3 regions of the Burkholderia sp. LMU1-1-1.1 genome follow, and region 2 is predicted to be linked to each of the others. Evidence: predicted binding sites of a transcription regulator. Region 2 holds the regulator's gene; each other region holds the start of a gene.

Region 1 (10,690 bases), on a different contig from region 2:
CCAGGATGCGCAGCGAAATGCCAGCTTTTAAAGATCTTTTTCGCCCCGGCCGCCCGTAGGATCTCGCGCGCCATGCCAACCCCGGTCGCCAGCTTGGCACGATCGCCGGCGGTCAACGTCTTATCCACCCAGCGCGGCCCGATACCCCCACCGATATCGTCACGTATCTTCACCATCAAAGTCAGCGTCTTCGCATGCGACATCAGCCGGTCAAACCGCCCGACCTGCGCCGCGAATGCCTGATACATCGGCTTGGGCAACGTCATATCCGCCAGCGCAATACCTTCCTCGTGCAGATACATCCCGGCCGCCATCGGCACCTCGGCACCGCCGTCGATATCATCCACCACGCCCATCACCGCGATCACCGGATCGCTGAAGAAAGCGCTGCTTTCCGCGTGTAGACCGGAACGATGCAACAGACGCGGACTGCCGATACCGCCTCCGGCCAACACCACGTTCGCGCCGAACGCCTGGTGCATTTCACCATCCCGCCGATAGCGCACGCCGGTCGCACGGCCGTGTTCCACGATCACTTGCTCCACCTTGGCCTGGTCGATCAGGACCGCGCCAAGCTGAACGGCTTCATCGATGAAATCCCGGGCGGTCCACTTGGCGCCGAACGGACAACCATAGACACAACGCCAGCAACCGGTGCGGCATGACTGCGGGCGGATCAGTTTGTCGAGCTTGCGCCATCCGAGCTTGCGCGCCATGGCGCCTTGCTGGATGCGCTTGGCCATCGGGCCGATCAGCTCGTCCGGTAGCGGCGCCATCGGCAACTCGGCGCGCAGCGATTCCAATGCCGGCGCCAGATCGATGCCGTGGGCGGCGAACATGGGCAACGGCGGCGGCGCGGCGGTGGCGAAGTTGATCGTCGACGTACCGCCTGCGGCCACGCCGCTGACCAGCAGCGAAGCGTCGCGGTGGATGAACGCGCCCTTGCCGGGAACGGCGGCGATGCCGGCCATCTGCGACAGCGTGCCTTGCAGTGGCACCGCGCTGCCCTGTTCCAGCACCAGCACGCGCAGGCCGCGCCGCGCCAATTCGCGCGCGACGCTGGCGCCGCCCGGGCCGCTGCCAACAATGATGGCGTCATAGTTCTCGGTGCTGGGCTGGCTCATGGGTTGTTGGGTATTTGAAAGCGGCTGGTGCAAGCGCACCATCCCATTCTATCCCACGATGCGCCGGCGCCGCGTTGAACAACCGGTTGTGACACTTGTGCCAAATTGGAACAGGCGACGCCGAATCACCGGGGGTGCGGGCGTGGCATGGCGTTTGCTCAATGACTGTATAAATCTTAAAACCAGCCAGGAGACATCATGCATCATCCATTCCGCATTCTCGCCGCCACCACCGTGCTCGCGGCGGTGGCCTTCACTTCCTTGTCCGTCTACGCCCACGGCAACGTGGTGCCGCAGGCGGTCGACACCACCGGCCTGACGGCGCTCGGTGAAAAGTGGCTCGACCAGAACCCATACCGCGGTAATCCGCTGGCGTTGAAGATCGGTTCATCCGCCTACAACCAGAACTGCGCGCGCTGCCACGGCCTGGAGGCGGTCACCGGCGGCATCGCGCCCGATCTGCGCCTGATGGACCGCGACTGCACCGACGTCAAAAACGAGACCAAGAAAAAGGCCTGCTACAAGGAGACCGACAACTACTATCTGAGCTCGATCCGGCATGGCAAGGTGCGCAACGGCGCGGTGTATATGCCGCCGTTCGAGGGTGTCTTCAACCAGGAGGCCATGTGGGCCATCAAGACCTATCTGGAAGCCCGCCGCGACGCCGCCAAATAATCGGGAGCCCATCATGCCGATCGCCCGCTGGCGCGCCGCCGCGCTGATTCCGATGGCCGCCGCTCTACTGGGCGCGGCCGCCCCCGCCCATGCCGACTGGGAAAAGATACGCCAGTCCGGATCGCTGAAGGTGGCCGTGTACGACCAGTTCGCGCCCTTTTCCGAGCGTGGCGCAGGCATAGACGTGGACGTCGCGCAGGCGTTGGCGACGAAGCTGGGCCTCAAACTCAGCCTGCTGCCGTTTCCAGCCGGTGAAAACCTCGGCGACGACCTGCGCAACATGGTGTGGAAGGGGCATTACCTCGGTTATGGTCCCGCCGACGTGATGCTGCATGTGCCGGTCGAGCCGCTGCTGATGAACGAGAACGACAAGGTCGCCATCTTCGCACCCTACCATGTGGAGACGGTGCGGCTGGTGCGCAGCGCGCGCGCGATGCCGGCCTTCGACGGCATCGATGCATTGGCCGGCAAAACCGTCGGCGTCGAAAAGGTCTCCATCGCGGCGATGGTGTTGCTGGGTGAAGGGAATGGCCGCTTCCGCGACAAGGTGCGCATTTTCGATACGGCGGCCGAGGCGCTGGCGCAGCTCAAGGCCGGCCAGCTCGACGCCGTGCTGGCCAACCGTTCGGAAATCGACGCCGTGTTCCGCGACGATCCGGCCTTCCCGTTGAACGAGGTCGCCTTTCAGCGCCTGCCGCGTGCCGGATGGGCGGTCGGCATGGCCGTGCGCAAGGACGATCTCGAGATGGCGAAACTGCTGCAGGCGGCCGTCAACGAGATGAAGGCCAGTGGCGAGCTGAAAGCCATTTTCGCCAGGTATGGTGTGCACGAGCAGGCGCCATGAGGCAGCGCGCGGTGGTGGCGGCGGGCGTGCTGTTCGCCTGCGCCGGCGCGGCGGCCGACGACAGCGCGCCGGCGACCTATCCGGCGGCGTCAGTGCTGTCGGTCGATATCGTTGGCGTGGCGCCGTTGCCCGGTATCGGCACGGACCGCAACCAGCTGCCGTACCAGGTGCAGACGGCCGGCGGGCGCGCGCTCGACGCCCCGGCCGGCCGCAATCTCGGCGAGTTCATGGCCCGTAACCTGACGGGGGTGAACGTCAACGAGATCGCCGGCAGCCCGTTCCAGAACGACATCACCTACCGCGGCTTCCGCGCGTCGCCGGTGCTCGGTTCATCGCAAGGCATCTCGGTGTATCTGGACGGCGTGCGCGTCAACGAGCCGTTCGGCGATGTCGTCAACTGGGACATGCTGCCCGAGGCGGCGATCGGCGGCATCATGCTCGCGCCGGGATCGAATCCGCTGTATGGGCTCAACACGCTGGGCGGAGCGCTGGTGCTGGCGACCAAAACCGGTAAAAGCCAGCCCGGCGTGGACGCCGACGTATCGACCGCCAGCAACGGCCGGCGCCGCGCCGACATCGCTTACGGTTACGATAGCGCCGACAGCGGCGGGCGGTGGAATGCATTCATCGCCGCCACCACCTTCCACGACCGCGGCTGGCGCGACCATTCCGACGGACGGCTGGGCAATGTCTACGCCAAGCTGGCCGGCACCGCCGGCGACAACGACTGGAGCGTCGCGCTGCTGGCGGCGAGCAGTCGGCTGATAGGCAACGGCCTGCTCCCCGAGGCCTTGTACGGGGACGATCGCCGTGCCGTCTATACTTCGCCCGACGAAACGCGCAACCGCCTGCGCCAGATCGTCTTCGACCTGACGCACCGCTTCGACGGCCACACCGAGCTGGCCGTCGCGCTGTATGCGCGCGGCAGCCGGCGCGACACCGTCAACGGCGACATCAACGACGACTATGCCGAGGGCGAGAGCGCGCACGCGGCGTCCTACAACACCACGTCGACCCGGCAGAGCAGCCATGGTTTCAGCGCGCAGTTCAGCAGGCATGCCGACTCGCACCAGCTGGCGGCGGGCCTGACCTTCGACCGCGGCACCGTGGGCTTCGCGCAGTACGAGCGGGAAGCGGACTTCGCCCCCGACCGTTCGGTCGTCGTGGATGCGGAGGCGGAACGCGAGGCCGGTTCCTCGGTCGACGGCGCCGCCCGCGCGGCCGGCCTGTACGCCGCCGACACATGGACCGTGGCACCCGACACCTGGCTGACCGTCTCCGCGCGGTACAACCATGCCAGAGTGGGCAACCAGCTACGCCGCGACGAGGAGACGCAGCCGCGCGAAACGTTCGACTACCGCAAGCTCAATCCCGCCATCGGTATCGCGCGCCGGGTGGCCGGCGGCGCGACGCTGTTCGCCAACCTGTCGCAGAGCAACCGCGTGCCGACGGTGATCGAATTGGGTTGCGCCGATCCGGAGCGGCCCTGCCGTCTGCCGGTGGGGCTGCAATCGGACCCCTTTCTGAAGCAGGTGGTCTCGCGCACCGCCGAAGCGGGCGTGCGCTGGCGGGGCGCGCGTGGCGACACGGCGTCGCTGTCGCTGTACCGCACCGTGAATCGCGACGACATCCTGTTCCGCAGCGCCGCGCTGGCGCAGCAAGGCTACTTTGCCAATTTCGCCCGTACCCGCCACCAGGGCGTGGACCTGGGCGTCACCGGCCGCGCCGGCCCGTGGTCCGTGCGGCTGAACTACAGCTATCTGGACGCGACCTACGACGCGCGGGGCGATCTGTTCAGCGGCACGCGCGACGTCCATATCGTGCCCGGCACCCGTCTCGCCGGACTGCCGCGCAATACGGCCAAGCTGGGACTGGAGTGGAGCGCGACGCCGGCGCTGACGCTGGGCGCGGACCTGGTGGCGACCTCCGACATGGCCACCCAGGGCGACGAGGACGGCGCCGCCGCGTCGGCGGGGCGCGACTGGCGCATCCGCGGCCACGCGCTGCTGGACGCGCACGCCACCTACCGTCCGGCGCCGAAATGGGAGTTGTACGCGCGCGTGACCAACCTCGCGGACCGCCGTTACGAAAGCTACGGCGCGGTCGGGGTGGACATGTTCCCCAATGGCGCCCTGGCGCCGCCCGGTGGCGGCGAGGCCGGGATGGCGCGCTTTGTCGCACCCGGCGCGCCGCGCTCGGTGGCGGCCGGGCTGCGCTACCGTTTCTAGAACTGGTACTGGGCGCCGACGCCCAGCAGCCAGTTGCGGCCGGGGGCCGCTTCGTAAAAGCGTTTGTTGGTGTCGCCGACGATCAGCGATCCCACGTACCGCCGGTCCGTCAGATTGTTCGCCCGCGCGAACTGCTTGAAGCGCCAGCCGCGCCATTGCTGGCTGGCGGTGACGCGCGCATTGAGCACGCCGTAGCCGGGCGCCGGTTGCTCGGTATTGCTGTCCTCCGCGTAGATCTTGCCGCTGGCGATACCCTCCAGCGCGGCGCCGAAGCGGCCGCCGGCCTCTTTCCAGGCCAGTTCGGCGTAGGCGTTGGCGTTGGGGACGCCGGGCAGCCGGCTGCCTTGCAGGACCACACCGAAGGCCTCGTCGTAGACGGCGCGCAGGGTGGTCAACGCCACGCGCGTGCTCAGGCCGTGGCGCCACGCGCTGTCGAGCGACAGCTCGAACCCCTGGCGCAGCGTGCGGCCGGCGTTGCGGTAGCTGGTGCGTCCGCCACCGCTGCTGTCGACCACCAGCTCGTCGCGGGTGCGGACCTGGAACACGGCGGCGTTGATCCGCGTGCCGGTGTTCAGCCGGGCCTTGACGCCGGCCTCCAGGTGCGTGCTTTGCGCCGCCCGCAGCCGGAAGTTGAAGCCGCCGCCTCCGCCCGAGTAAAACAGCTCGTTGAGAGTCGGCGTCTCGAAGCCGCGCGCGGAGCTGGCGTAGACGTTCAGCGTCGGCGCCAGTTTATACAGCACGCCCAGCACCGGTGTGGTGTGGCTGAAATCGAGGCTGCCGCTATCGTCGCCGTTGCCGCGGAAATGGTCGTCCACCGAGATTTTCACGGTGCTGTGGCGCAGGCCCGCGCTCAGCATCCAGGCGCCGGCCTCCCATTCCGCCTGAACGTAGGGATCGACGCTGGTGACCTTGTCGGTCTCGTCTCGCCGCAGCGCGCCCTTGACGCCGAAGCGCGTACCGATGAAGTTCTCGAAGCCCTGGCGCGCGTCGCTGGAGCGGCCGTATTCCAGGCCGACCGTGGTGCCGAGCTTTCCGCCCGCCAGCTGGCTGACGTGCAGCCAGTTCAGGTCCGCGCCGTAAAAGTCGCGCTCGAAATCGACCACGCCGCCCGAGTGGCTGGCCGGCGCCTGGAAGGCTTTGGAAAACGCCTGGTACTGGATCACGCCGCGGTTGCCGCCATAGACGGTCGCGCGCAGGCGGTCCTCGCCGAAGCGCTGCTCCCAGCTGGCGCCGATCTGCTGGTGGTCGATGCTCTTGCGGGTGTCGTAGCGGTCGGCCAGGGTGCGCTTCGGGCTTTGCGGGTCGGCGGCGTCGGTTTCGCCGGCGCGCGGGTCGCGCAGGTAGGTGGCCCAGCTGACGCCGAGCGCGTCCTGGGTGTCGTCCTGGCGCAGCGCGCTGGCGACGATGGTCAGGCTGGCCCCCGCCAGCGGCGTCAGGGTCAGTTTGGCGAACGCCTGGTCGCGGGTCGCGGCGCTGTGGGCGCGGTAGCCGTCGGTCTCGAAGCGCGAGGCGTCGAGCACATAGCCGATGCCGGCCTGCTTGCCCTGCGCGTTCAGGTCGGCCTTGCGGCTGCCGTAGCTGCCGGCGGTGAGCGTGGTCTCGATCGCCGGCGCACCCTCGCCGTCGCGCGTGAACATCTGGATCACGCCGCCGGAGTGGTTGCCGTACAGAGCGGAGAACGGCCCGCGCAGCACTTCGATGCGCTCGGCCATGTCCAGATTGAAGGTGGCCGCCTGGCCCTGGCCGTCCGGCATGCTGGCCGGGATGCCGTCGGCGATCAAGCGCACGCCGCGCACCCCGAAGGCCGAGCGGGCGCCAAAGCCGCGCGAGGAGATCTGCAGGTCCTGGGCGTAGTTCTGGCGGTTTTGCGCCACCAGGCCCGGCACCGCCGCCAATGCCTCGCTGGCGTTGACGCGCGCCTGGCCGTCGCGGATGCGCGCGGCGTCCAGCACGTCGACCGAGGCGGGCATGTCGAACACCGTGTGGCCCACGCGGGTGGCGCTGACCACCACCACGTCGGCCGGCACCTCGGCCAGGTCGGCCGCCATGGCGCCGCCGCCGAGGGCGAACAACGCCGCCACCGCGTTGAGGGGGAAAAAGGCTTGCTTCATGTTGTCTCCGTGTTTTTGGTCGTTGTAATGACGACCGGTAAGCAATATACCTGCCATCCGGTGTTTGTGGCACGACGCTTGCAACCGTAACCGCATTTACCCTGAAAGGCGATTTTATGAACAACCTGCGCTTGCTCTCCCGCCTCGTCGTCGCGCTGCTGGCCGCGCCGGCCTTTGCCGCGCCGCTGGCCTATGTGCCGAACGAGAAATCCGGTTCCATCAGCGTCATCGACACCGCCAGCGACACCGTGCTGCGCCAGATCCCCGCCGGCAAGCGGCCGCGCGGCATCGCCGCCGATCCGCGTGGCGCGCGGCTGTTCGTCACCGACGCCGCCGCCGGCGCGCTGCTGGTGATCGACGCCGCCAGCGGCGCGGTGACGCGGTCGATCGCGCTTGGCAAGTCACCCGAGGGCGTGGGCGCCTCGGCGGACGGCCGCTACGTCGCCGTCGCGGTAGAGGAGGGCAACAGCGTCGCGCTGATCGACGCGCACGAAGGCAGGGTGCTGGCCGATATTCCAGTGCGCGGGAAAAATCCCGAACACGCGGTGTTCAGTCCGGACGGCCGCTGGCTGCTGGTCAGCGCCGAGGAGGCGGAGCAGGTCGACGTGATCGACGTCGCGGCGCGCCGCCAGAGCGGTTCGATCGCCGTCGGCCTGCGCCCGCGCGGCATGGGCTTCAGCCCCGACGGCGCCCGCGCCTATGTGGCCTGCGAGCTGGCCAACGCGGTCTACGTGATCGACATGGCGACGCTGGCGGCGGTGGCGCGGGTGCCGGCCGGGCGCAACGCCAACGGCATCGCCGTCCATCCCGACGGCAGCCGGGTCTACGTCTCGAACGGCATCGACGCCAGCGTGATGGCGATCGACACCGCTAGCAACACGGTAGTGGCGACCATCGCCGTCGGCAAGCGCCCGTGGAACATGGCGCTGACGCCGGACGGCGCCAAGCTGTATGTCGCCAACGGCCGCTCCGACAGCGTTTCGGTCATCGATACGGCCGCCGCGGCCAGGCGCGCAGACGTCGCCGTCGGCGAACTGCCCTGGGGGGTGGTGATCCGCTGAGCCGCCGGCCGCGCTGCTCCATAGGATGACACCTGTTCCAAATATGAACAGCCGGCGCGGCGCGCAATGCCCCGCCGGCCGGGCTTTCCCCTCTCCGCGCGGGCCACGACGGTGCTGGCACGGTGCTTGCGAAAAAGAGTCTACGCACCAGCGACCGCCGCTCCGCCACGGAGCGGCCTCATAACCACAGCAGAAAGAGGACGACATGGATCTCGCAGACATCAGCAAACTAGGCGTAGCCAACCCATTCAAGGCGCGCTACGACAATTACATCGGCGGCAAATTCGTCGCCCCGGTCAAGGGCCAGTACTTCGGCAACATCACGCCGATCACCGGCCAGGTGTTCTGCGAGGTGGCGCGCTCCACCGCCGAGGACGTGGAGCTGGCGCTGGACGCCGCCCACGCGGCCAAGGACGCGTGGGGCAAGACCTCGCAGACCGAGCGCGCCAACATCCTTAACAAGATCGCCGACCGCATCGAAGCCAACCTGGCGCTGATCGCCACCGCCGAGACCATCGACAACGGCAAGCCTATCCGCGAGACCACCGCCGCCGACATCCCGCTGGCGGTCGACCATTTCCGCTATTTCGCCGGCTGCATCCGCGCCCAGGAGGGCTCGGTGGCGCAGATCGACGCCGAGACCTACGCCTACCACTTCCACGAGCCGCTCGGCGTGGTCGGCCAGATCATCCCGTGGAACTTCCCGATCCTGATGGCGGTGTGGAAGCTGGCGCCGGCGCTGGCCGCCGGCAACTGCGTGGTGCTCAAGCCCGCCGAGCAGACCCCCGCCTCGATCATGGTGCTGCTGGAGGTGATCGGCGACCTGCTGCCGCCGGGCGTGCTCAATGTGGTCAACGGCTACGGCCTGGAGGCGGGCAAGCCGCTGGCGTCGAACAAGCGCATCGCCAAGATCGCCTTCACCGGCGAGACCGGCACCGGGCGCCTGATCATGCAGTACGCCGCGCAGAACCTGATCCCGGTCACGCTGGAACTGGGCGGCAAGTCGCCCAACATCTTCTTCGAGGACGTGATGGACGCCGACGACGCCTTCTTCGACAAGTGCCTGGAGGGCTTCGCGATGTTCGCGCTGAACCAGGGCGAGGTGTGCACCTGTCCGTCGCGGGTGCTTATCCAGGAATCGATCTACGAAAAATTCATCGAGCGCGCGCTGGCGCGCGTGGCCGCGATCAAGCAGGGCAACCCGCTCGACGCCGGCACCATGCTCGGCGCGCAGGCGTCGAACGAGCAGCTCGAGAAGATCATGTCGTACATCGACATCGGCAAGCAGGAGGGCGCGCAGCTGCTGGCCGGCGGCGAACGCAATGTGCAGGGCGGCGACTTGAAGGACGGCTACTACGTGCGCCCCACCGTCTTCAAGGGCGACAACAAGATGCGCATCTTCCAGGAGGAGATCTTCGGGCCGGTGGTGTCGGTGACCACCTTCAAGGACGAGGCGGACGCGCTGCGCATCGCCAACGACACGCTGTACGGCCTGGGCGCCGGCCTGTGGACGCGCGACGGCTCGCGCGCCTTCCGCGTCGGCCGCGCCATCCAGGCCGGCCGCGTCTGGACCAACTGCTACCACCTGTATCCGGCGCACGCCGCGTTCGGCGGCTACAAGCAGTCGGGCATCGGCCGCGAGAACCACAAGATGATGCTCGACCACTACCAGCAGACCAAGAACCTGTTGGTCAGCTACAGCCCGAACGCGCTCGGCTTCTTCTAGCCATGCCCGCCGCGATCCCCCGCGTCACGGCGACCCCGGCGGCGCTCGACATGCTCGCCGGGCTGCGCCGCCGCCACGGTCCGCTGCTGTTCTTCCAGTCGGGCGGCTGCTGCGACGGCAGCGCGCCGATGTGCTATCCGGCGGGCGAGTTCGATATCAGCGACACCGATGTCTATCTCGGCAACCTGGACGGGACGCCGTTCTACATGGGGCGCGAGCAGTTCGAGTATTGGGAACACACGCAGTTGATCATCGACGTGGTCGACGGCAACGGCGGCATGTTCTCGCTCGACAACGGCACCGGCCGGCGCTTCCTGACCCGTTCGCGCCTGTTCAGCGACGAGGAGCTGGCGGCCCTGCCACCGCCGGCGCGGTAACGCGGCGGCAGATAAAAATCATAATAACCGGAGAAGATTGTGCAAAAATTAGTCATCGCATCGTTGGCGGGGATCTCGATCCTGACGCTGGCGCAGGCGGCCGATGTCACCACGGCCATGCTCAAGAACGCGGCCACCAGCACCGACAGCGTGCTGTCGTTCGGCCTGGGTTCGGAGGGCCAGCGCTACTCGCCGCTGGCGCAGGTGAACACCAAGACCGTCGCCAAGCTGGTGCCGGCGTGGTCGTTCTCGTTCGGCGGCGAAAAGCAGCGCGGCCAGGAGTCGCAGCCGCTGATCTACAAGGGCAAGATGTTCGTCACCGCGTCGTATTCGCGCATCTTCGCGATCGATCTGAAAACCGGCGCCAAGCTGTGGAAGTACGAGCACCGCCTGCCCGACGGCATCATGCCGTGCTGCGACGTGGTCAACCGCGGCGCCGCGTTGTACGGCAACCTGGTCATCTTCGGCACGCTCGACGCGCAGCTCGTGGCGCTCGACCAGGACACCGGCAAGATCGTCTGGAAGGAGAAGGTCGACGACTATG
Region 2 (10,690 bases):
CGCGCGGCGCCACGCGCGGCCGTTCCCGAACGCGCCGGCCGGGCTGCAAAGTGTGGCGCTGGTGCCGCTGCTGCGTAACAAAAGGGTCATCGGCAGCCTGAACCTGGGCAGCCGCGATCCGACCCGTTTCACCCCCAGCCTGGGCACCGACTTCATCGAGCACATGGCGTCGATCATCGCCATCTGCCTGGAAAACGTCATCAGCAACGAGATGCTCAAGTACATCGGCCTGACCGACTCGCTGACCGGCGTCTACAACCGCCGCTACATCGACCGCCGGCTGCTCGAGGAGATCGCCCGCGCGCGGCGCCAGTCGTATCCGATCTCGTTCATGTACATCGACATCGACCACTTCAAGCGCGTCAACGACACCGTCGGTCACGGCGGCGGCGACGAGGTGCTGCGCGAGGTGGCCACCCGCATCAAGAACGAGTTGCGCGCCTCGGACGCGCTGGCCCGCTTCGGCGGCGAGGAGTTCGTGGTGCTGCTGATCGACGCCAACCTGGAGAGCGCCGCCTTCGTGGCCGAGCGCATCCGGTCGAGCGTGGCCGGCACGATGATCGCGCTGTCGCCGGCGCTGCAACTGTCGGTGACGGTGTCGATCGGCGTCGCCTGCCTCAATCCCGGCGACGCCGAGGGCGACCCGGCCGCCGTGGCGCGCGACTGGATCGCCCAGGCCGACACCTTGCTGTACGTGGCCAAGGAGGCGGGCCGCAACCGCGTGGTCAGCGTGCCGCCGGCCACCCCCGAGCGCCTTTCCGAATGATAGTTGTGGCAATATTGCAATTCCCTTAAAGTTTACTTGCGGAAACCTCCTGGTGTAACTAGTATTGGGTTGCCAAATGACTATTGGTAGCTCAATCGCTGGTGATGCATACACTCACAACAGGAGATGAACCCATGACGATCCGCCCAACAGGTGCCGGCGCCCCGCCCGCGCCGTTGTCCACATTGCTGCAACGTTTAGTGCTGGTCGCCGCGTTCGGCGCTGTCGTGCCGTTGACGACGGCATCGGCCCAGGTCGTCGACCAGGGCACGACCGCCACCGCCTGGGGGCCGGCGACGGTGCGGGGACCTGCCGTCACGCCCGGCACATGGCGCGCCGGCGGACCCAATCCCGAGCAATCCAGCTTCAGGCTGGTCAAGGAATCGGCCCACTTCGCCTTCTACTCGGACGAGACGCTGTCCGCCGCCGACCTCAACCTGGCCGCCGACACGCTGGAGAACACCGTCTGGCAGAACCTGTTCAACGCCAACCTGTTCATGCCCGAACCATTCTTCAACCGGGCCGACAAGATCAAGCCGGCGATCCACATCCATTCCGGCTGGGGGCTGACCGGCGGCGCCTGGGTGGACAACCAGGGGGCGCTGCACATGGGCATGTGGATCGCGCCGGCGGCGCTCAAGGACCGCTGGGGCCTGACCCACGAGTTCACGCACGGCTGGCAGTCGTGGAGCAACTACAACGGCGGCATGGCCTGCAACCAGTCCAACACCTGCGGCTGGATCTTCGAGAGCCATGCGAACTTCACGCCGCACCAGCTGCCCGAGTATCAGAACGAGGTGCATTGCTCCGAGATGCTGCCCAACGCGCCGCATCTGTACCTCGGTTCGTCGCGTGACCGCTACTGCAACTGGCAGTTCATGGAATACTTGAAGGACAAGCACGGCGCCGAGGCGGTCACGCAGATTTGGACCACCCGGGGTGCCGACCCCTTCACCAACATCCAGAGCTCGCGCGGCTGGAGCGTCGCCCAGCTTAACGACTTCATCGGCGACTGGGCCACGCACAACGTGGTGTGGGACTACAAGGCGACGCCGGCCGCCTTCCGCAACAATTACGGCAACATCACTTCGGCCGACAAGGCCGAGCGCATGCGCAGGTTGATGCCGCTGGAGGCGCTGGACGGCAACTGGGCGGCCAACCGCCGCTTCGCTGCGCCGTTTTACGGCGCGCCGCAGCGCTTCGGCTACAACGTCGTGCGGCTGTACCCCGTCGCCGGCGCGACGACGGTGACGGTCAAGTTCCGTGGCGTCAACCAGTCGGGCTCGGACGCGGACTTCCGCTGGGCGCTGGTGGCGACCAACACGCAGTTCACGTCGGCGCGCCGCAGCGCGTTGCAGAAGGGCTTGAGCGCCGACCTGACGTTCGCCGTCAATCCCGGCGAGCCCCTGTTCATGGTGGTGGCGGCCACGCCGTCGGCCTTCAAGACCATCGTCTGGGACCAGGACTACAACACGATCTGGCGTTATCCGTACATGATCGAGCTGGCCAACGCCTGGCCCCAGGGTTTCCAGAACGGCCAGCGCGACGCCTGCCCGGCGGGCACCGCGCGCCACGCCAACGGCGCCGGCTGCGCGCCGTCCGGCACACCGTCCACCGTGTATGTCGGCCCCTACGCCACCATCCTGCCCGGCGGCCGGGCCAGCGGCACGGCGCGCATCGAGGACCAGGCCGTCATCGCCAATGGCGCCGTCACGGGCGGCACGGTGGGCGGCCTGAGCGTGGTCGGCGTGACCGGCAGCGACTGGGGCAACAACAGCTTCAATGTGTCGGGCTCGGCCCAGGTGCGCACCAGCTTCTATCCGCTCGGCTTCTTCGAGCCGAACCAGGGCGCCTCGGGCACGGTGAACCTGTACGGCGACGTCGAGTACCGTGGCGCCGGCTTGAACCTGGGCGCGGGCAACCGCTCCGGTTTCGTGGACGCCGGCTCGACCGTGGGTTCGGCCACCGACATCAACCCCAGGGCCACCCTGATCTGGCGGCCCTGACCCGGGGCCGCACGATACTGTTGTTGCCACATAGAAATAAATGATATGCTTGTTGGCAACTCTTTCACAACAGGCATGTCATGAAAAAATCTTCCCGCGCACTCTTCCTCGGCGCCGCGCTGTGTTGCGCGCTGCCGTGGTCGTCCAACGCCGCCGCCCAGGCGGTGAGCGTGCCGTTCCCGCCGGACAGCGCGTCCATCGTCTACAAATCGGACGGCGCCGGCATGATCGTCCAGTTCGCCACGAGCACGGAGTCCGAATCGTGCAAGGGGTTGGAGCCGATCGGCAAGGTGTTCGCGGCCGACCTGCTGCGCCAGAAGCTGTTGGGATTCGTCTACAAGACGGTGGAGCGCAGCAACCGCCTGCTGGGCGCTTATCCGCAGATCGACACGGTGGTGAAGGCGGAAAAGCCGCTGCAGATCCGCGGTTATTCGAGCTGGAGCGATTCGAGCCCCGGCTTCCGCAGCCACGGCTCGTGCGGGCCGCTGACCGCCCGGTTCACGCCGCAGCCGCTGCACAAGTATCTGGTGATGTTCAATTTCGCCAACGGCACCTGCACCCAGGACGTCTACGACGTGACCGAGCCGGATCAAAAGGCACCGGTGGAAACGACCGCCATCGCCAGCTGCGAAAAGCCGTGACGGCGGGCCGGGACCGGGCCGTTCCGCGCTAGCGCAGCAGGCGGTTTTCCGCGCGCGTGACGGCGTCGGCTCCGCCGCGCACCACCACCACGTCGCCGGCCTCGAGCACCGTGTCCGGCCCGGCGTCGAGCCGCGCCTTGCCGCGCCGGATGGTGGTCACCTCGGCGCCGGATCCGGCCATGTCGATCTCGCGCAGCGGGCGGCCGACGGCGGTGGCGCCGCCGTCCAGGGTGACCGAGTGCAGCCGCTCCAGGTCGGCGTCCTCGCCGGCGTCGCTGACGCCGCGGAAGTAGCCGCGCAGCGACGCGTAGCGTTCCTCGCGCGCGGCCTGCACCCGGTGCACCACGCGCCGCAACGGCACGCCCAGCATCACCAGCGCGTGCGAGGCCAGCATCAGGCTGCCCTCCATCAGTTCCGGCACCACCTCGGCGGCGCCGGCCGCCTTCAGCCGGTCCAGGTCGGTGTCGTCGTACGAACGCACGATCACCGGCAAGGTTGGCGCCAGTTCATGCACCAGGTGCAGCACCTTGAGCGCCGACGGCGTGCTGGCGTAGGTGATCACCACCGCGCTGGCGCGGTAGATGCCGGCCGCGACCAGGCTCTCGCGGCGCGCGGCGTCCCCGTACGACACTTGCCGTCCTGCCGCCTGCGCCTCCTGCACCCGCTCCGGGTCGAGGTCGAGCGCGTGGTATTCGATGTTTTCCTCGCTCAGCAGGGTCGCCAGGCTCTGGCCGCTGCGCCCGAACCCGGCGACGATCACGTGCTTGCTGGTGGACATGGTGCGGCTGGCGATCTTGGTCAGCGCCAACGATTGCATCATCCACTCGTTGCTCGACACCTTCATGACGATCTGGTCCGATTTGGCGATGATGAACGGCGCCACCAGCATCGACAGCACCATCGACGCCAGCACCACCTGGATGATGAACGGGTCCATCAGCTTGCTGCCGCCGGCCAGGTTCAGGAGCACGAAGCCGAACTCGCCGGCCTGCGCCAGCGCCAGGCCGGTGCGGATCGAGACGCCGTCGGACGAGCCGAACAGCTTGGCCAGGCCGGCGATCAGCGCGAACTTGAGCAGCACCGGGCCGCCCAGCAACACCAGCACCAGCCACCAGTTCTCCAGCACCAGGCGGACGTTGAGCAGCATGCCGATGGTGATGAAGAACAGCCCCAGCAGCACGTCGCGGAAGGGCTTGATGTCCTCCTCCACCTGGTGCTTGTATTCGGTCTCGGAAATGAGCATGCCGGCCACGAAGGCGCCCAGCGCGAGCGACAGGCCGGCGCGCTCGGTGATCCAGGCCGCGCCCAAGGTGATCAGCAGCAGGTTGAGCATGAACAGCTCCTGCGAGCGGCGCTTGACGACGATGGTGAACCAGCCGCGCATCAGCCGGTGGCCGACGAACAGCAGCAGCGCCAGCACGATGACGGCCTTGAGGCCGGCCCAGGCCAAGGTCTCGACCAGCGCGTCGGGGCGCTGGCCCAGCGACGGGATCAGGATCAGCAGCGGCACCACGGCCAGATCCTGGAACAGCAGGATACCGATGATCTTGCGACCGTGTTCGCTTTCGAGCTCGAGCCGCTCGGTCAGCATCTTGACCACGATGGCGGTCGACGACATCGCCAGCGCGCCGCCCAGCGCGAACGAGGCCTGCCAGCTGATCTGGATGGAGGGGGGCAGCTGGGTGGCGATGGCCCAGCCGAACAGCATGGTGGCGGCGATGGTGAACACCACCTGCGCCATGCCGAGGCCGAAGACGATGCCGCGCATGGCCATCAGCTTGGGTAGCGAGAATTCGAGGCCGATGGAGAACATCAGGAACACGACGCCGAACTCGGCCAGTCCGTGGGTCGCCTCGCTTTGCTCGGCCAGGCCCAGCGCGTGGGGGCCGATCAGGATGCCGACGACCAGGTAGCCGAGCATGGGCGGCAGGTGCATCATGCGGAACGCCACCACGCCCAACACGGCGCTGCCGAGCAGTATCAGGGTTAATTCCAGGGGTGAAAACGTCATTTCAACATAGCCAGTAGAATAATATTTAGTTGTTTGTCGCCGGGGCCGGGCGTTATGTTTTGACTGGCAAGTTTTTTGCTTTCTCAATTCGGCTATACTTGGGTATGAGTGTAACCCATGAAAAAACAATGCTGAAAGCTTTCGACGCAAAAATGGCCGCGCACGCCTTGCGGCTGGCTCGTGAAACGTTGCAAAACGAGGCCGACGCCATCGCCGCGCTCAACGCCCGCCTGGGCGACGACGACAGCGTGGTGCGCGCCATCGCACTGTTGCTAAATTGCAAGGGCAGGGTGGTGGTGTCCGGCATCGGCAAGTCCGGCCACATCGCCCGCAAGATCGCCGCGACCCTGGCCTCGACCGGCACGCCGGCGCTGTTCGTGCACCCGGCCGAGGCGGCCCACGGCGACCTCGGCATGGTCACCGCCGACGACGCCTTCATCGCCATTTCGTATTCGGGCGAGAGCGCCGAACTGATGACGATTTTGCCGGTGGTCAAGCGCATGGGCAGCAAGGTCATCGCGATGACCGGCAAGCCCGGCTCGAGCCTGGCCGTGATCGCCGACGTCCACCTGAACGTGGCCGTGGCCAAGGAAGCCTGCCCGATGAACCTGGCGCCGACGACGTCGACCACGGTCACCCTGGCGCTGGGCGACGCGCTGGCCGTGGCGCTGCTGGACCTGCGCGGCTTCCGCGAGGAGGATTTCGCGCGTTCCCATCCGGGCGGCGCGTTGGGCCGGCGCCTGTTGACGCACGTGCGCGACGTCATGCGCAGCGGCGACGATGTACCGAAAGTCGGCGCCGACGTGAAACTGACGGACGCGCTGCTGGAGATCACGCAAAAAGGCATGGGCATGACCGCCATCGTCGACGCCGACGGCAAGCCGATCGGCGTGTTCACCGACGGCGACCTGCGCCGCATGATCGAGAAGGTCCAGGACTTCACCAAGGTGGTGATCCGCGACGTCATGCACCCGAATCCGCGCAGCATTTCGCCGGAGAAACTGGCGGTCGACGCCGTGGCCGTGATGGAGCAGTACCGCATCAACCAGATGCTGGTGACCGACGCCGAGGGCAAGCTGGTCGGCGCGCTGCACATCCACGACCTGACCCGCGCAAAGGTGATTTGATGACCGAGCTGACTTATGTGGAACGCGCCGCGCGCGTCAAGCTGATGATCTTCGACGTCGACGGCGTGCTGACCGACGGCAGCCTGCATTACGGCGCCGACGGCGAGGCCCTGAAGACCTTCAACGTGTACGACGGCCTGGGCATCAAGCTGCTGCAGGAATCCGGCGTGCAGACGGCCATCATCAGCGCGCGCGTGTCGCCGCAGGTGGTCAAGCGCGCCGCCGACCTCGGCATCGGCTTCCTGCACCAGGGCGGCCACGACAAGCTGACGCCGTTCAACGCGCTGCTGGAAAAGACCGGGCTGACGGCCGAGCAGGTCGGCTTCATCGGCGACGACATCGTCGACCTGCCGATCTTGACGCGGGTCGGCTTCGCGGTGGCGGTGCCGGGCGGACGCAAGGAGGTGCTCGAGCGCGCGCACCACACCACGGTGGCGCAGGGCGGACGCGGCGCCGTGCGCGAAGTGTGCGAACTGCTGTTGCACGCGCAGGGCACGTACGAGCGCGTGCTGGCGCAGTTCATGGTGTGATGGAGTGTAATCATGCGTAAAAGAACAGCACATCGCTGGCAGCTGACCTTGACGATGATCATCGGCGTGTTTGTCGCCGTCGGCAGCTTTTGGCTGGTGCAAGTGGTCAACCAGTCCGGCCAGGAGCAGCAGGCGGACCAGTTCCTCAACGAGCCGGACTACATCATCGACCGCTTCAGCCTGGTGCGCATGACCAAGGAGGGCAGGCCGGCGTATATCGTTTCCGGCGACAAGCTGACCCACCGGCCGATCGACGACTCGTCCGATATCGACAAGCCGTTCCTCAACAGCCTGTCGGGCCAGCAGCCGCCGATGACGATCCACGCCGATACCGCGCGGGTCGACCAGAACAACACGCGTGTCACGCTCAACGGCAACGTCGACGTGGTGCGGCCGGCCTCGCCGAAGGCCGAGGCGATGCACCTGCAGACCAGCACCCTGACCGTGTTCCCGGACGAGGAACGGATGGAAACCAAGGCGCCGGTGCAGATGAAGCTGGGTAACATGACTTCCAGCGGCACCGGCATGAAAACCAATAACGCGACGCGCCAGCTGCAGCTGGGCGGACGCGGAACGATCACGATGCCGCCGAAGGCGCCGCGCTAATACAAGAGACACCGATATGAAGGACACGATGATGAAGAAACTGATACTGTCGGCCGCGCTGCTACTGGCCGCCATGGGCGCGGCCCACGCCGAAAAAGCCGACTCCAACAAGCCGACCGAGATTTCCTTCGACAACCTCGACGCCGACGACGTCAAGCAGATCAAGACCTTCACCGGCAACGTCGTGCTGACCCGCGGCACTTTGCTGATGAAGTCGCCGAAGGCGGTGGTCACCGAAGATCCGGAAGGCTACCAGCTCGTGGTGCTGACCGGCGCGCCGGGCGTGCAGGCGACGTTCCGCCAAAAGCTCGACGGCGCCGGCGACCAGTGGGTCGAGGGCCGCGCCGACCGCATCGAATACGACGGCAAGACCGAGCTGGTCAAGCTGTTCTCGAAGGCGCAGATCAAGAAGCTGGAGGGCAGCAAGAACGCCAGCCAGGTCGACGGCGAGTTCATCTCCTATGACAGCCGGCGCGAATTCTTCGCCGTGAAAAACACCGCCACCGGCGAAAGCAAACCGGGCGGCGGCCGCAGCACCATGGTGATCCAGCCGTCGAACAAGCAGGCGCCCGCGCCCGCTCCCGCCACCAATCCAGCGGCGGGGAAATAAGCATGGAGCCAACATGCGGTAGCACCCTGATCGTGCGCGGCCTGCAAAAGACCTACGGCAAGCGCCAGGTCGTGCATGACGTCTCGCTGCAGGTCGAATGCGGCGAAGTGGTCGGCCTGCTCGGCCCCAACGGCGCCGGCAAGACCACCTCGTTCTACATGATCGTCGGCCTGGTGCCGTCGGACGCCGGCACCATCGACATCAGCGGCGTCGACATCTCCTCGCTGCCGATCCACCGCCGGGCCTCGCTCGGCCTGTCCTACCTGCCACAGGAGGCTTCGGTGTTCCGCAAGCTGACCGTGGAAGAGAATATCCGCGCCGTCCTCGAAATCCAGAAAGTGGACGGCAAGCCTTTATCCAAGGCTGCCATTGATGAACGGCTCAATACCCTGCTGGCCGATTTGCAAATCGAAAAGCTGCGCGAAAACCAGGCGCTGTCGCTGTCCGGCGGCGAACGCCGCCGCGTGGAGATCGCCCGCGCGCTGGCCACCAACCCGCGCTTCGTGCTGCTTGACGAACCTTTCGCCGGGGTCGACCCGATTGCCGTCATTGAGATCCAGCGCATCGTGCGCTTCCTCAAGGAACGCAATATCGGCGTCCTCATTACCGATCACAATGTGCGCGAGACGCTGGGCATTTGCGACCGCGCATATATCATCAACCAGGGCTCGGTTCTGGCTTCAGGCCGGCCGGACGACATCATCGCCGACGAGTCGGTCCGCCGCGTGTACCTGGGTGAACACTTCCGGATGTAAATAGGCCCCATGAAACAGTCATTGCAACTGCGCACGTCGCAGCACCTCGCGCTGACACCCCAGCTGCAGCAGTCGATCCGTCTGCTGCAGCTGTCCACGCTGGAGCTGCACCAGGAGCTCGAGCAACTGCTCACCGACAACCCCCTGCTCGAGCGTCTGGACGACCCGCTCGACCGATCGCTGCGGCTGTTGTCCGACGGCGCCATCAGCCAGCAGGCGCCGTCCGGCGAGGCGCCGCCCGAAGGCCCGCCGGGCCAGCAGGACGCGCCGGCCGCCGCCGACGCCGACCCCTACGACGGCCCCGCCGCCGATACCGAAAGTACCAGCAGCGAGGCCGACGTCGACTGGAGCGACGCCGGCCGCAGCAAGGCCCCCGACGACGAGGACGCGCGTCCCCAACTGGAGGCCAACCACTGCACGCTGCGCGAGCATCTGATGGAGCAGATGCGGGTGACCGTGCTGGAGACGCGCGACCGCGCGCTGGTCGAGCTGATCATCGACGCGCTCGACGAGAACGGCTACCTGGAGGAGCCGCTGGAGGAGATCCACGCGCGCCTGCCGGAGGAACTGGAAGTCGACATCGACGAACTGCGCACCGCCTTGTCGATGCTGCAAAGCTTCGACCCGATGGGCGTGGGCGCGCGCAACGCCTCCGAATGCCTGGCGCTGCAGATCAAGCGCCTGCCGGGCATCGCGCTGGTGACGCGGCGCATGGCGCTGACCATCGTCGAGAACCATCTGACCTGGTTCGCCCAGCGCGATTTCAACAAGCTGAAAAAGGCGCTGGTGTGCGACGACGAGGACTTGCGCGAGGCGCAGGCCGTCATCCGCCTGTGCAATCCGCATCCGGGTTCGGCCTTCGCCTCGGACGTGTCCGACTACGTGGTGCCGGACGTGATCGTCAAGAAGGCGCGCAACGGCTGGCAGGTCAGCCTCAACAACGACGTCATGCCGCGCCTGCGGGTCAACGCCATGTACGCCAACCTGCTCAAGCAGGGCAAGGGCGAGGGCGCGATGGGCGCCCAGTTGCAGGAAGCCAAGTGGCTGATCAAGAATATGCGCCAGCGCTTCGACACCATCCTGCGCGTGGCGCAGGCGATAGTAGAAAGGCAAAAGAACTTTTTCTCGCACGGCGCGGTTGCCATGCGCCCCCTTGTGCTTCGCGAAATTGCTGATACACTGGGTTTACACGAGAGCACTATTTCTCGGGTGACGACTCAAAAGTACATGCTGACGCCGCACGGCATGTTTGAGTTGAAATATTTCTTTGGTAGCCACGTCGCCACCGAAGCGGGCGGTGAAGCAAGTTCGACGGCGATACGGGCACTCATCGTGCAATTGACAGGAGCTGAAGACCCTAAAAATCCTTTATCCGACAGTAAGATTGCGGACATGCTGGGGGAACAAGGCATGGTGATTGCGCGACGGACTGTTGCCAAATATCGCGAAGCGTTGAAAATCCCTCCCGTTAGTCTCCGCAAGTCTTTGTAGTTACTTGGTCACTGTGCGCCCGGCCGCAATGGGCGCGGCACTGACCGTAAGCGACATTTATCTTTAGGAGCGTGTATGAATCTGACCATCAGTGGACATCATCTCGAAGTGACCGCGGCCATCCGCGAATACGTACAGAGCAAACTG
Region 3 (10,690 bases), on a different contig from region 2:
TGGATCACCTGCACGCCGCGCTTGGTGCTGTCGAGGACCTTGTCGTCGGCGATCTCGATGCCGTAGCCGCTGCACTGCTTGTCGCTTTGCAGGTAGTCCATCATCACGCCATCGCCGCAGCCGACATCCAGCACGTGCGCGTTGTTCGGCACCCAGTGGGCGATGAAGGCCAGGTCCGGCCGGGCCGTGCTCAGTTGGGTAAAGTTCATACCTGTTCTCCCGAATTCGCCTTAATATCGTTCCACACCTGGTCGTAGTAGGCGCGCACCAGTTTCAGGTAGCGCGGGTCCTCCAGCAGGAAGGCGTCGTGGCCGTGCGGCGCGTCGATTTCCGCGTAGGTCACGCGGCGACGGTTGCTCACCAGCGCCTGCACGATCTCCTGGCTGCGCTCGGGCGAGAAGCGCCAGTCGGTGGTGAACGAAGCCACGAAGAACTTGGCGCGGGTGCCGGCCAGCGTCTTGGCCAGGTCGCCGCCATGGTGGCGCGCCGGGTCGAAGTAGTCGAGCGCCTTGGTGATCAGCAGATAGGTGTTGGCGTCGAAGTATTCGCTGAACTTGTCTCCCTGGTAGCGCAGGTACGATTCGATCTCGAAGTCGACACCGAAGCCGAATTTGTAGTTGGCCGGATTGTCGCCCGGGACGCCGGCGATGTCGTCCACCGCCGCGCGCAGCCTGCGGCCGAACTTCTCGGCCATGTCGTCGTCGGACAGGTAGGTGATGTGGCCGACCATGCGCGCCACGCGCAGGCCGTTCTTCGGCACCACGCCGTATTCGTAGAAATCGCCGCCCCGGTAGTCCGGGTCGGACAGGATGGCCTGGCGGGCGACGTCGTTGAAGGCGATGTTCTGCGCCGACAGCTTGGCCGTCGAGGCGATCACCACGCAGTGGCGCAGCCGCTCCGGATACATGATGGACCAGGCCAGCGCCTGCATGCCGCCCAGCGAGCCGCCCATGACGGCGGCGAATTGCGTGATGCCCAGCGCGTCGGCCAGGCGCGCCTGCGCGGCCACCCAGTCCTCCACCGTGACGACCGGGAAGGCGGCGCCGTAAGGCTTGCCGGTGGCGGGATTGTTGTGCATCGGCCCCGTCGAGCCGAAGCACGAACCGAGGTTGTTGATGCCGATGACGAAGAACTTGTCGGTGTCGAGCGATTTGCCTGGACCGACCATGTTGTCCCACCAGCCCAGGCTTTTCGGCACGCCCTCGTATTCGCCGGCGACGTGGTGCGAGGCGTTGAGCGCGTGGCACACCAGCACCGCGTTCGATTTGTCGGCGTTGAGGGTGCCGTAGGTTTCGTACATCAGCATGTAGTCTTGCAGCGCGGCGCCGCTTTGCAGCGGCAGCGGCTGCGCGAAATGCATGGTTTGCGGTTTGACGTATCCCAGGGATGACATGTGTGGTTTAGTTTTTATTGGGGGCGGCCCCACGGGCCATCTATCAAGGCGGAACCGCGAGGATGGGTTCCGCCACTTACTACATCAACTGTAACTGTTCGACCGCGTCTGCAATTACGTTGGGTTCCATCGAGCGCATGATCTTGCGCGTTTGCGGCATGATACGCGCAAGGTCGCTGTTCAGGATTTCCTGCTTGACCGACAGCAGCTGCGCCGGGTGCATCGAGAATTCGCGCAGTCCCATGCCCAGCAGCAGGCGTGTCAGCTTGACGTCGCCCGCCATTTCGCCGCACACGGCGACGTCGATCCCGGCTTTATGCCCGGCCGCAATCGTCATCGAGATCAATTGCAGCACAGCCGGATGCAGCGGATTGTAAAGGTGCGCGACCTCATAATCAACCCGGTCGATCGCCAACGTGTACTGAATCAGGTCGTTGGTGCCGATCGACAGAAAGTTCATGCGCTTGACGAACATCGGCAGCGACAGCGCCGCCGCCGGGATCTCGATCATCGCGCCCACCGGCACCGCGTCGTCGAATTTGATCTTCGCCTCGCGCAGCTCGGCCTTGGCCTGGGCGATCATCGCCAGCGACTGGTCGATCTCGAACGCGTGCGCCAGCATCGGGATCAGGATCTTCACCTTGCCGAAGGCGGACGCGCGCAGGATGGCGCGCAGCTGGGTCAGGAAAATCTGCGGCTCGGCCAGGCAGTAGCGGATCGCCCGCAGGCCCAGCGCCGGATTCAGCGCCGTGTGCTCGGTCTGGTCGAGCGGCTTGTCGGCGCCGATGTCGAGCGTGCGGATCGTCACCGGCCGGCCCTTCATCGCCACCACGGCCTTTTTGTACTGCTCGAACTGCTCGTCCTCGGACGGGATCTTGCTGTTGCGGCCCATGAACAGGAACTCGGAGCGGAACAGGCCGACGCCGTTGGCGCCCGCCTCCATCGCCGCCGGGCAGTCGTCGGGCAGCTCGATGTTGGCCAGCAGGGTGATCTCGGTGCCGTCCTTGGTGATGGCCGGCGTCTTCTTGAGTTTATTGAGCTTCTTGCGGGCGCGCAGCGCGGCGCCCTGGCGCTCGCGGTACTGCTCCAGCACCAGCGCGCTGGGGTTGGCGATGACCACGCCGGCGTCGCCGTCGATGATCAGCCAGTCGTCCTGCTCGATCAGCGTGGAGGCGCCGGACATGCCGACGGCCGCCGGGATGTCCAGGCTGCGCGCGACGATGGCCGTGTGCGAGTTCTGGCCGCCGACGTCGGTGACGAAGCCGATGAAGGAGCGGTCGCGGAACTGCAGCATGTCGGCCGGCGAGATGTCGTGGGCGACGATGATCATCTGCGCCTGGAACTCGTCGCCGCTGGCGGTGGTCGGCGGCAGGATCTGCGCGGTGCCCATCAACACCTTGAGCACGCGCTCGGCCACCTGCTGGATGTCGGCCTTGCGCTCGCGCAGGTACGGGTCCTCGATCTCGTCGAACTGCGCCGACAGCTCGTCGATCTGCGTCAGCAGCGCCCATTCGGCGTTGTAGTGGCGCGCGCGGATGATGTCGAGCGGCGCCTCGGAGATCATCGGGTCCGACAGGATCAGCGCGTGGACGTCGATGAAGGCGCCCAATTCGGTCGGGGCGTCCTTGGGCAACTCGTTCCACAGCGTTTGCAGTTCCTTGTGCACCTGGGCCAGCGCCTGCTGCAGGCGCAGCACTTCCGCTTCCAGATGCTCCTCGGCCACCAGGTAATGCTTGACGTCGAGCGCCGCCGGCGCCAGCTTGTGCGCGCGGCCGATGGCGATGCCGCGGGAAACAGGAATGCCGTGCAGTGTGAAGGAAGCCATGGGTGGACCAGTGAAAATGCGGGAACGGCTGCGATCCGAGGGCATTACTCGCCTTCGCCGAACTTGTCGTTGACCAGTGCCGACAAGGCGGCGATGCATTCGCTTTCATCGGGGCCGTCGGCCTCCAGGGTGACCTTGGCGCCCTTGCCTGCGGCCAGCATCATCACGCCCATGATGGACTTGGCGTTGATGCGGCGCGCGTTGCGGGTCAGCCATACGTCGCTTTGAAACTTTGCTGCCAGTTGGGTAAATTTGGCGGAAGCCCGGGCATGCAGTCCAAGCTTGTTGATAATCTCAAGTTCTTGTTGAATCATTTTTCTTTTGTCTCAATGAGAAATCGGCGCGGCGTGAGCTACTCGATACACGCCGCGCAAATAAGCCGCACAAAAAATTCCCGCGTCGTCGCTACACGACGCGAATCCGGTTGTCGACGCGCACCGCTCCGCTTTGCGCGCCGGCCAGGGCCATCTCGACGACCACGTCGAGCGTGTCGCGCCGGTAGGTGATGGCCCGCAGCAGCATCGGCAAACTGATGCCGGCGATGACCTCCACCCTGCCCGCGTCCGCCAAACGGTCGCAGCAATTGGCGGGGGTCCCGCCCTTGACATCGGTCATGATCAAAACGCCGTCGCCGTCGTCGAGGCGCTTGATCGCGTCCGCCGCCAGCGACTGCACTTCGCCGAGGTCCTGGTCGGCGATCACATCGATCGCCTCGAGCCGCTCGGTCGGACCACGGAACACATGCGCACAGGCGGCGATGAAAGCCTGCCCCAGTGGTGCGTGCGTCATAAGCAGTATGCCAACCATATTCTTAAACCGCCAGTGAGCGCGGAGGTTTTTGAGGCCGTCCGGCAAAATTATTTTGAATATCCATCATCGCGCGGCTGCCACCGCCCCTTCGACCGCGTCCATGAACATCGCCGCCACCGGGAAACCGGCCTGCTGGGTGATTTCCTGGAAACAGGTCGGACTGGTAACATTGACTTCCGTCAGGCAATCCCCGATCACGTCCAATCCTACCAGCAACAAGCCGCGCGCGGCCAGTATCGGACCCAGGGTGTTGGCGATTTCGAAGTCCCTTTCGGTCAAAGCTTGCGCGACCCCAAGGCCGCCGGCCGCCAGGTTGCCCCGCACTTCGCCGTTTTGCGGGATGCGCGCCAGCGAAAACGGCACCGGCTTGCCGCCGATGACCAGGATGCGCTTGTCGCCCTTGGCGATGTCCGGGATGAAGCGCTGGGCCATGATGGTGCGCTTGCCGTTGTCGGTCAGCGTCTCGATGATGGCGCCCAGGTTCATCGCGTCCGGCTTGACGCGGAAGATGCCGGTGCCGCCCATGCCGTCGAGCGGCTTGAGGATGACGTCGCCATGCTCGGCCTGGAAGGCGCGGATGCGCGCCTCGTCGGCCGTCACCAGGGTCGGCGAGGTGAACTCGCTGAACTGGGCGATCGCCAGTTTTTCGTTGTGGTCGCGGATGGCCGAGGGCTTGTTGAAGACGTTGGCGCCCTGCTTCTCGGCCAGCTCCAGCATGTAGGTGCCGTAGATGTACTCCATGTCGAACGGCGGATCTTTGCGCTGGATGATGGCGTCGAACTCGCCGAGATTGGTTTCCACGGCCGGGGCCGCGCGGAACCAGTCGGTCAGGTCGTCCAGGATGGTGATTTCGGCAACGTTGGCATACGCCACGCCGCCGTTGACGGCCATGTCTTTTTGCTCGAAGGCGTAGACGGTGTGGCCGCGCTTGGCGGCCTCCACCATCATGGCGTAGGTCGAATCCTTGTAGGTCTTAAAACTGGCCAAGGGATCGGCGAGGAAAGCTATTTTCATGGGCGCATCCAGTCTGGGTAATGCCTGATTTTAGCCGAGATTCGCCGCCCGCACCGGGCAGCGGACGAGGCCGCTAGCCCGATGGCCCTTGCCAAGCCGCCAAGACCGGCTTAATAGACTTCCGGATTCGGATCGGTGCGCTCCATTTCCAGCGACGCCGCCAGCAGCGCCAGCCGCGCCACCACACCGTAGACGTAGAAGCGGTTCGGCGCCGCCGTGCCCGGTTTCGCCTTCAGATCGGGCACCGCGTGCTGCTGCGCGAACGCCAGCGGCACGTACTGCGAACCGGGCGCGTTGAGGTTCTGGTCGACGCCTTTTTCCGCGTGCACGCGGTAGAAGCCGCCGACCACGTAGCGGTCGATCATATACACCACCGGCTCGGCCACGTCGTCCTTGATGCTCTCGAAGGTCGGCACGCCTTCCTGGATGATGAAGTCGGTCACTTCCTTGCCATCCTTGATGACGATCATCTTGTCGCGCTGGGCCTGGCTCAAGTCCTTGATTTCACTGGAATCCTTGATCGTCAGGATGCTGGTGCCGTAGGTCCCGGCGTCCGGCTTGACGATCACGAACGGCTTCTGGTCCTTCATGCCGTATTCCTTGTACTTCTTCTTGATCTTGGCCAGCAGCGCGTCGACGTTGGCGGCCAGGCAGTCGTAGCCGTCGCCGGTGCGGAAGTTGACGGCGTCGCACTTGGCGTGGAACGGGTTGAGCATCCACGGATCGACACCGATCAGCTTGCCGAACTTCTTGACCACCTCGTCGTAGGCGTTCAGGTGGTTGCTCTTGCGGCGCACGGCCCAGCCGGCGTGCAGCGGCGGCAGCAGGCTCTGCTCATGGATGTTCTGCAAAATCTCGGGTATGCCGGCCGACAGGTCGTTGTTCAGCAAGATCGTGCACGGATCGAAGTCCTTGAGTCCGACGCGGCGGCCGTTGGCCGAACGCACCAGCGGTTCGACCACCAGCATATTGCCGTCCGGCAGAGCGATCGGCGTCGGCTGCGTCACTTCCGGCGATAGCGAACCGAGGCGCACATGCAGGCCGGTCTGGCGGAAGATCTGCATCAGCCGCGCGACGTTTTGCCAGTAGGTCGGGTGGCGCTGGTGGATTTCCGGGATCAGCAGCAGATTGCGCGCGTCGGGACAATACTTGTCGATCGCGGCCATCGCGGCCTGCACCGACAGCGGCAGCATTTCCGTGGCCAGGTGGTTGAAACCGCCCGGGAACAGGTTGGTATCGACCGGCGCCAGCTTGTAGCCGGCGTTGCGCATATCGACCGAGCAATAAAATGGCGGCGTGTGCTCCTGCCATTCCAGACGGAACCAGCGCTCAATGGCCGGCGTGGCGGCCAGGATTTTTTCTTCAAGATCGAGCAGCGGACCGGTCAGAGCCGTGACGAGATGGGGAACCATGATTACTTCCTTAAATGTGCGGGAGGACGGCCCTCCAGGCAGCAGAACCTCAAATATTACCTTGCAGATAGCCCAAATCGGGGCGAAAACCCTATTTTAAAGGTGGAAATGCCGTGGAAATAAAAAAAGCGCCCCGGTTGGGGCGCTTTTGTGGGTACCCGCCGCAGCGGGTTGTTATAACAGCAACGATTAAGCGTGGTAAGCGGACTCGCCGTGGGTGGTGATGTCCAGGCCTTCGCGCTCTTCCTCTTCAGGAACGCGCAGACCGATGACCACGTCGACCAGCTTGTAGGCGATGAACGAAACCACCGCCGACCACACGATGGTGACGCCGATGGCGGTCGCCTGGGTGGTGACCTGGCCGACGATCGAGTAGTCGGCCGATGCCTTGTTGGCAACGTAGTCGAAGATGCCCTGGCCGCCCAGCGATGGCGCGGCGAACACACCGGTCAGCAGCGCGCCGAGGATACCGCCGACGCCGTGGACGCCGAACACGTCCAGGGAGTCGTCGGCGCCCAGCAGGCGTTTCAGACCGTTCACACCCCACAGGCAGATCACGCCGGCGGCCAGGCCGATGATCAGCGCGCCCATCGGGCCGACGAAACCGCAGGCCGGGGTGATGGCGACCAGACCGGCCACCGCACCCGAGGCGCCACCGAGCATCGATGGCTTGCCCTTGAAGATCCATTCGGCGAACACCCAGGCCACGGTGGCGGCGGCGGTTGCCAGCAGGGTGTTGACGAAGGCCAGTGCGGCGATGTCAGCGGCTTCCAGCGCCGAACCGGCGTTGAAACCGAACCAGCCGACCCACAGCAGCGAGGCGCCGATCATGGTCATGGTGACCGAATGCGGAGCCATCGATTCGCGGCCGTAGCCGACGCGTTTGCCGATCATGTAGGCACCGACCAGGCCGGCAACAGCGGCGTTGATGTGCACCACGGTGCCGCCGGCGAAGTCCAGCGCGCCTTTTTGGAACAGGAAGCCGGCTTTGGCGCCCTCGGTGGCGGCGGTGGCCGCGTCCTTGATCGCGTCCGGACCGGTCCAGAACCAGACCATGTGGGCGATCGGCAGGTAGGCGAAGGTGAACCACAGCACGACGAAAGCGAGCACGGCGGTGAACTTGGCGCGTTCGGCGAAGGCGCCGACGATCAGGCCGCAAGTGATGGCGGCGAACGTGGCCTGGAAGGCGACGTAGATAAATTCAGGAATGACCACACCCTTGCTGAAGGTGGCCGCGTACGAGAACGCGCCCTTGGCCGGATCCCAGATGCCGTTCAGGAAGGCACGGTCGAATTTGCCGTAGAAGGCGTTGCCTTCGGTGAATGCCAGCGAATAGCCGTACACGCACCACAGCACCACGATCAGCGCGAAGACCATGAACACCTGCATCAGGATCGACAGCATGTTTTTGGAACGGACCAGGCCGCCGTAAAACAGCGCCAGGCCGGGAATCGTCATCAGGATCACCAGCAAGGTGGCGACCATCATCCAGGCGGTGTCGCCCTTCTGTGGCGCGGGGGCCGGTGCCGGTGCGGCCTCGGCGGCGGCTGGCGCGGCTGCGGCAGGCGCGGCGGGCGCGGCTGCAGGCGCTTCCGGTGCGGCGGCGGCGGGCGCGGTGGCAGCGGCGGCCGGCGCGTCAGCCGGTTTGGCCTCCTGGGCATGGACCGGCGCGGCGAGTGCAAACAGGATGGATACCCCAGCGAGCAATGTTGTTATAGTTTTCTTCATCAATCTTCCCCTTAAAGAGCTTCGTGGCCGGTTTCACCGGTACGAATACGGATCACCTGTTCCAGGTTGTATACAAAGATCTTGCCGTCACCGATTTTGCCGGTGCGGGCAGCGCCTTCGATCGCTTCGATCGCCTGTTCGACGATCGCATCGTCCACCGCCGCCTCGATCTTGGTTTTCGGCAGGAAATCAACCACATACTCGGCGCCGCGATACAGCTCGGTGTGGCCTTTCTGACGACCGAAGCCTTTGACTTCGGTCACGGTGATACCTTGCACGTTGATCGCCGACAGGGCCTCGCGGACCTCGTCGAGCTTGAACGGCTTGATAATGGCGGTAATCATTTTCATGCTAAGCCTCGCTTAGAAGGTTTTGGAAATGGTAAGCACGGCGCCGGTTTTGCCGAGGTTCTTGCCGCGACCGACATAGGCGTCCGTATCGGTGGAGATCGCGGCCACGGCCACCGTTACGACGCCGAAATCTTTGGTGACGCCGATTTTGTAGTCGTTGTAGCTGAAGGCGGAGTTGTTCTTGACGGTCTGGCGGCCCAGGTGCAGGTTCAGGATGTAGCCGTCATAGATTTCGGAGTTGAGCTGGGCATCGACGTAGCCACTGTCCTTGCTGTCGGCGGTGCCGAACAGATTGGTGGTCGAGCGGGAGTACTTGACGGAGAACGGGCCGACGCCGATTTGGGCGTACAGTTCGAAGGTGTTGGCGCTGGTGGCCAGTTTGTTCGACGGATAGTAGTAATACAGGCCGCCGACGTCGTAGGTGACGCTAGGGGCGATCTCGCCGCGCTTGCCGCCGTAGACATCGATTTCCACATCGGCGTCGCCGCCACCGTCCTTGACCCACTTGATGGTGGACGCCCAGGTGCCGACATACAGGCCGGTCGGATTGTTGACGTAATCCACGCCGCCTTGCAGCGCCGGATTGAGACGGGTTTGCGAGATGCCGCGATAACGGTAGTCGCTGACCACACCAACGTTGTAGCTGATTTGGTTGTCCGGTGCCGGTTCGGCAGCGGCCGGAGCCGCAGGCGCGGGTTGCGCGTCCTGGGCCTGCGCCGAGGCGCTCATGGTGGCGAATGCGAAGGTCAATGCTGCGATCAGAGTCAGGTTCGTGCTTTTCATAATTTTGTCCTTGTAGTTATCGAACTTAGTCACAGATAGAGAGTACGGTTACGGGTAAAATCCTTATGAGGCAAAGCAGTGAGCGGCATTCATTGACTTCTTTAGCAGAATGCGTGCCAGCTAATGTTGCTCGCTGGATAGCTGCCGTAGCATCCGCGACAACGGACGTACTCTGACGAAAGTGATAATTTGAAAGCGTCGAACGCGACAGTCTTTGGTTTTGCACCACGATGACGCATGAATGCACTTTTATAGTGCATACACAACCCCACCAGATCAAGGAATATTATGGATATGAACACTTTTTTTAACGACTTGCAAAACAAGATCAGCCAAGCCGTTCAAAACTCACCAGCAAAGGACATTGAGAAGAACGTCAAGTCCATGATGACGCAGGGCTTCTCCAAACTGGACCTGGTGACGCGCGAGGAATTTGATGTTCAAACGCAAGTTTTAGCGAAAACCCGCGCGAAACTGGAGACGCTCGAAACGCGTCTGGCGGAACTGGAAGCGAAGGCGGCGGCGCCTAAGAGCGATATCATCATTTAAGATGACCACCGACGCCGCCAAGTAAGCCATTAGCCCCGATGACGGGGCGAGGCGGCGAATGACAATGCCGGGTTACGAAGCCTGCGCAGTAGGACTGGCTCGCCATCCCGTCGGCGTTTCCCAGGCGTCCCGCCCCATCGCGCGCGGCGCCGCGTTCCGGCGGTTCAGAACTTCACGTCAAGTTTGACGCTGAAGTAGCGGAACACATCGCGCGGCGGCACCCAGCTGTCGACCGTGATCAAGGGCGACGTGGCCGTCGGCCCGGCGCGGTAAGTCGGCCCGCTGGCGTTAGCGTTCGGAATGTAGAAGCGATCGAACAAATTATTGATACGGAAGCTGAGTTTGTACCGATCGCTCGGCGCCCGTACGCCAAAACCGAGATCGGCAATGGTGTAGCCGGCGTTGATCGCGCGCGGATCATTGTTGATGTTGTTACTGTACTCGCTCTGGTATCGCACATTACCGTCGACGAAACCGCCCCACGTCATGCCCGGAAGCTTGAAGTCCGCGTTGGCGCCGATATTGACCTTTAGCTTGGAAGTACCCGGGAACACACCGCCGCTCAGATCCTGGATGCCGGTGGTCGAGCCGGGCTTGATCGGGAAGCAGGCGCTGTTGCGGCCGGGGATAGATCCGTTCGCTCCCGGTCCGCCCGGGGTGACGGCGACGTTGGTCGCATCGTTGTAGCAGGGGCCGTTCTTCCAGTCCTCGATGGTCGGACGGGTGTAGGCCAGCGAGGCGTTCACGGTAAAGCCTGGACGTACCAGCATATGGGTGTCGAGTTCAATGCCACGGGTCTGGATCAGCGGAATCGAATTGAGCTGCG

What was found. The regulator sigma-54, encoded in region 2, starts transcription at its own class of promoters, with help from an activator protein. The targets are predictions, from matches to a motif close to TGGCANGNAANCTGCTTT.
Region 1: the regulator sigma-54 is predicted to act here: its motif matches at 1,268-1,285, upstream of pedF (cytochrome c-550 PedF).
Region 3: the regulator sigma-54 is predicted to act here: its motif matches at 9,417-9,434, upstream of MRBLMU1_RS31125 (TorF family putative porin).

Annotation. Positions count from the first base shown of each region.
Region 1 covers NZ_JBEGHG010000027.1:8,117-18,806, reverse strand. The annotation lists gene MRBLMU1_RS21390 (GMC family oxidoreductase N-terminal domain-containing protein) at 1-1,124, opposite strand, end outside; gene pedF (cytochrome c-550 PedF) at 1,323-1,799, shown strand; gene MRBLMU1_RS21380 (substrate-binding periplasmic protein) at 1,813-2,643, shown strand; gene MRBLMU1_RS21375 (TonB-dependent receptor) at 2,640-4,871, shown strand; gene MRBLMU1_RS21370 (TonB-dependent receptor family protein) at 4,868-6,982, opposite strand; gene MRBLMU1_RS21365 (beta-propeller fold lactonase family protein) at 7,099-8,043, shown strand; gene adh (aldehyde dehydrogenase) at 8,249-9,769, shown strand; gene MRBLMU1_RS21355 (DUF779 domain-containing protein) at 9,772-10,146, shown strand; gene MRBLMU1_RS21350 (PQQ-dependent methanol/ethanol family dehydrogenase) at 10,186-10,690, shown strand, end outside.
Region 2 covers NZ_JBEGHG010000086.1:47,987-58,676, forward strand. The annotation lists gene MRBLMU1_RS31500 (GGDEF domain-containing protein) at 1-766, shown strand, start outside; gene MRBLMU1_RS31505 (DUF6055 domain-containing protein) at 901-2,772, shown strand; gene MRBLMU1_RS31510 (hypothetical protein) at 2,853-3,413, shown strand; gene MRBLMU1_RS31515 (cation:proton antiporter) at 3,442-5,424, opposite strand; gene MRBLMU1_RS31520 (KpsF/GutQ family sugar-phosphate isomerase) at 5,553-6,551, shown strand; gene MRBLMU1_RS31525 (KdsC family phosphatase) at 6,551-7,081, shown strand; gene lptC (LPS export ABC transporter periplasmic protein LptC) at 7,094-7,687, shown strand; gene lptA (lipopolysaccharide transport periplasmic protein LptA) at 7,719-8,297, shown strand; gene lptB (LPS export ABC transporter ATP-binding protein) at 8,300-9,052, shown strand; gene MRBLMU1_RS31545 (RNA polymerase factor sigma-54) at 9,062-10,543, shown strand; gene hpf (ribosome hibernation-promoting factor, HPF/YfiA family) at 10,619-10,690, shown strand, end outside.
Region 3 covers NZ_JBEGHG010000078.1:337,515-348,204, reverse strand. The annotation lists gene metW (methionine biosynthesis protein MetW) at 1-209, opposite strand, end outside; gene metX (homoserine O-succinyltransferase MetX) at 206-1,393, opposite strand; gene ptsP (phosphoenolpyruvate--protein phosphotransferase) at 1,473-3,218, opposite strand; gene MRBLMU1_RS31155 (HPr family phosphocarrier protein) at 3,263-3,532, opposite strand; gene MRBLMU1_RS31150 (PTS sugar transporter subunit IIA) at 3,624-4,025, opposite strand; gene gshB (glutathione synthase) at 4,092-5,042, opposite strand; gene gshA (glutamate--cysteine ligase) at 5,153-6,454, opposite strand; gene MRBLMU1_RS31135 (ammonium transporter) at 6,644-8,182, opposite strand; gene MRBLMU1_RS31130 (P-II family nitrogen regulator) at 8,194-8,532, opposite strand; gene MRBLMU1_RS31125 (TorF family putative porin) at 8,545-9,315, opposite strand; gene MRBLMU1_RS31120 (accessory factor UbiK family protein) at 9,604-9,864, shown strand; gene MRBLMU1_RS31115 (TonB-dependent receptor) at 10,029-10,690, opposite strand, start outside.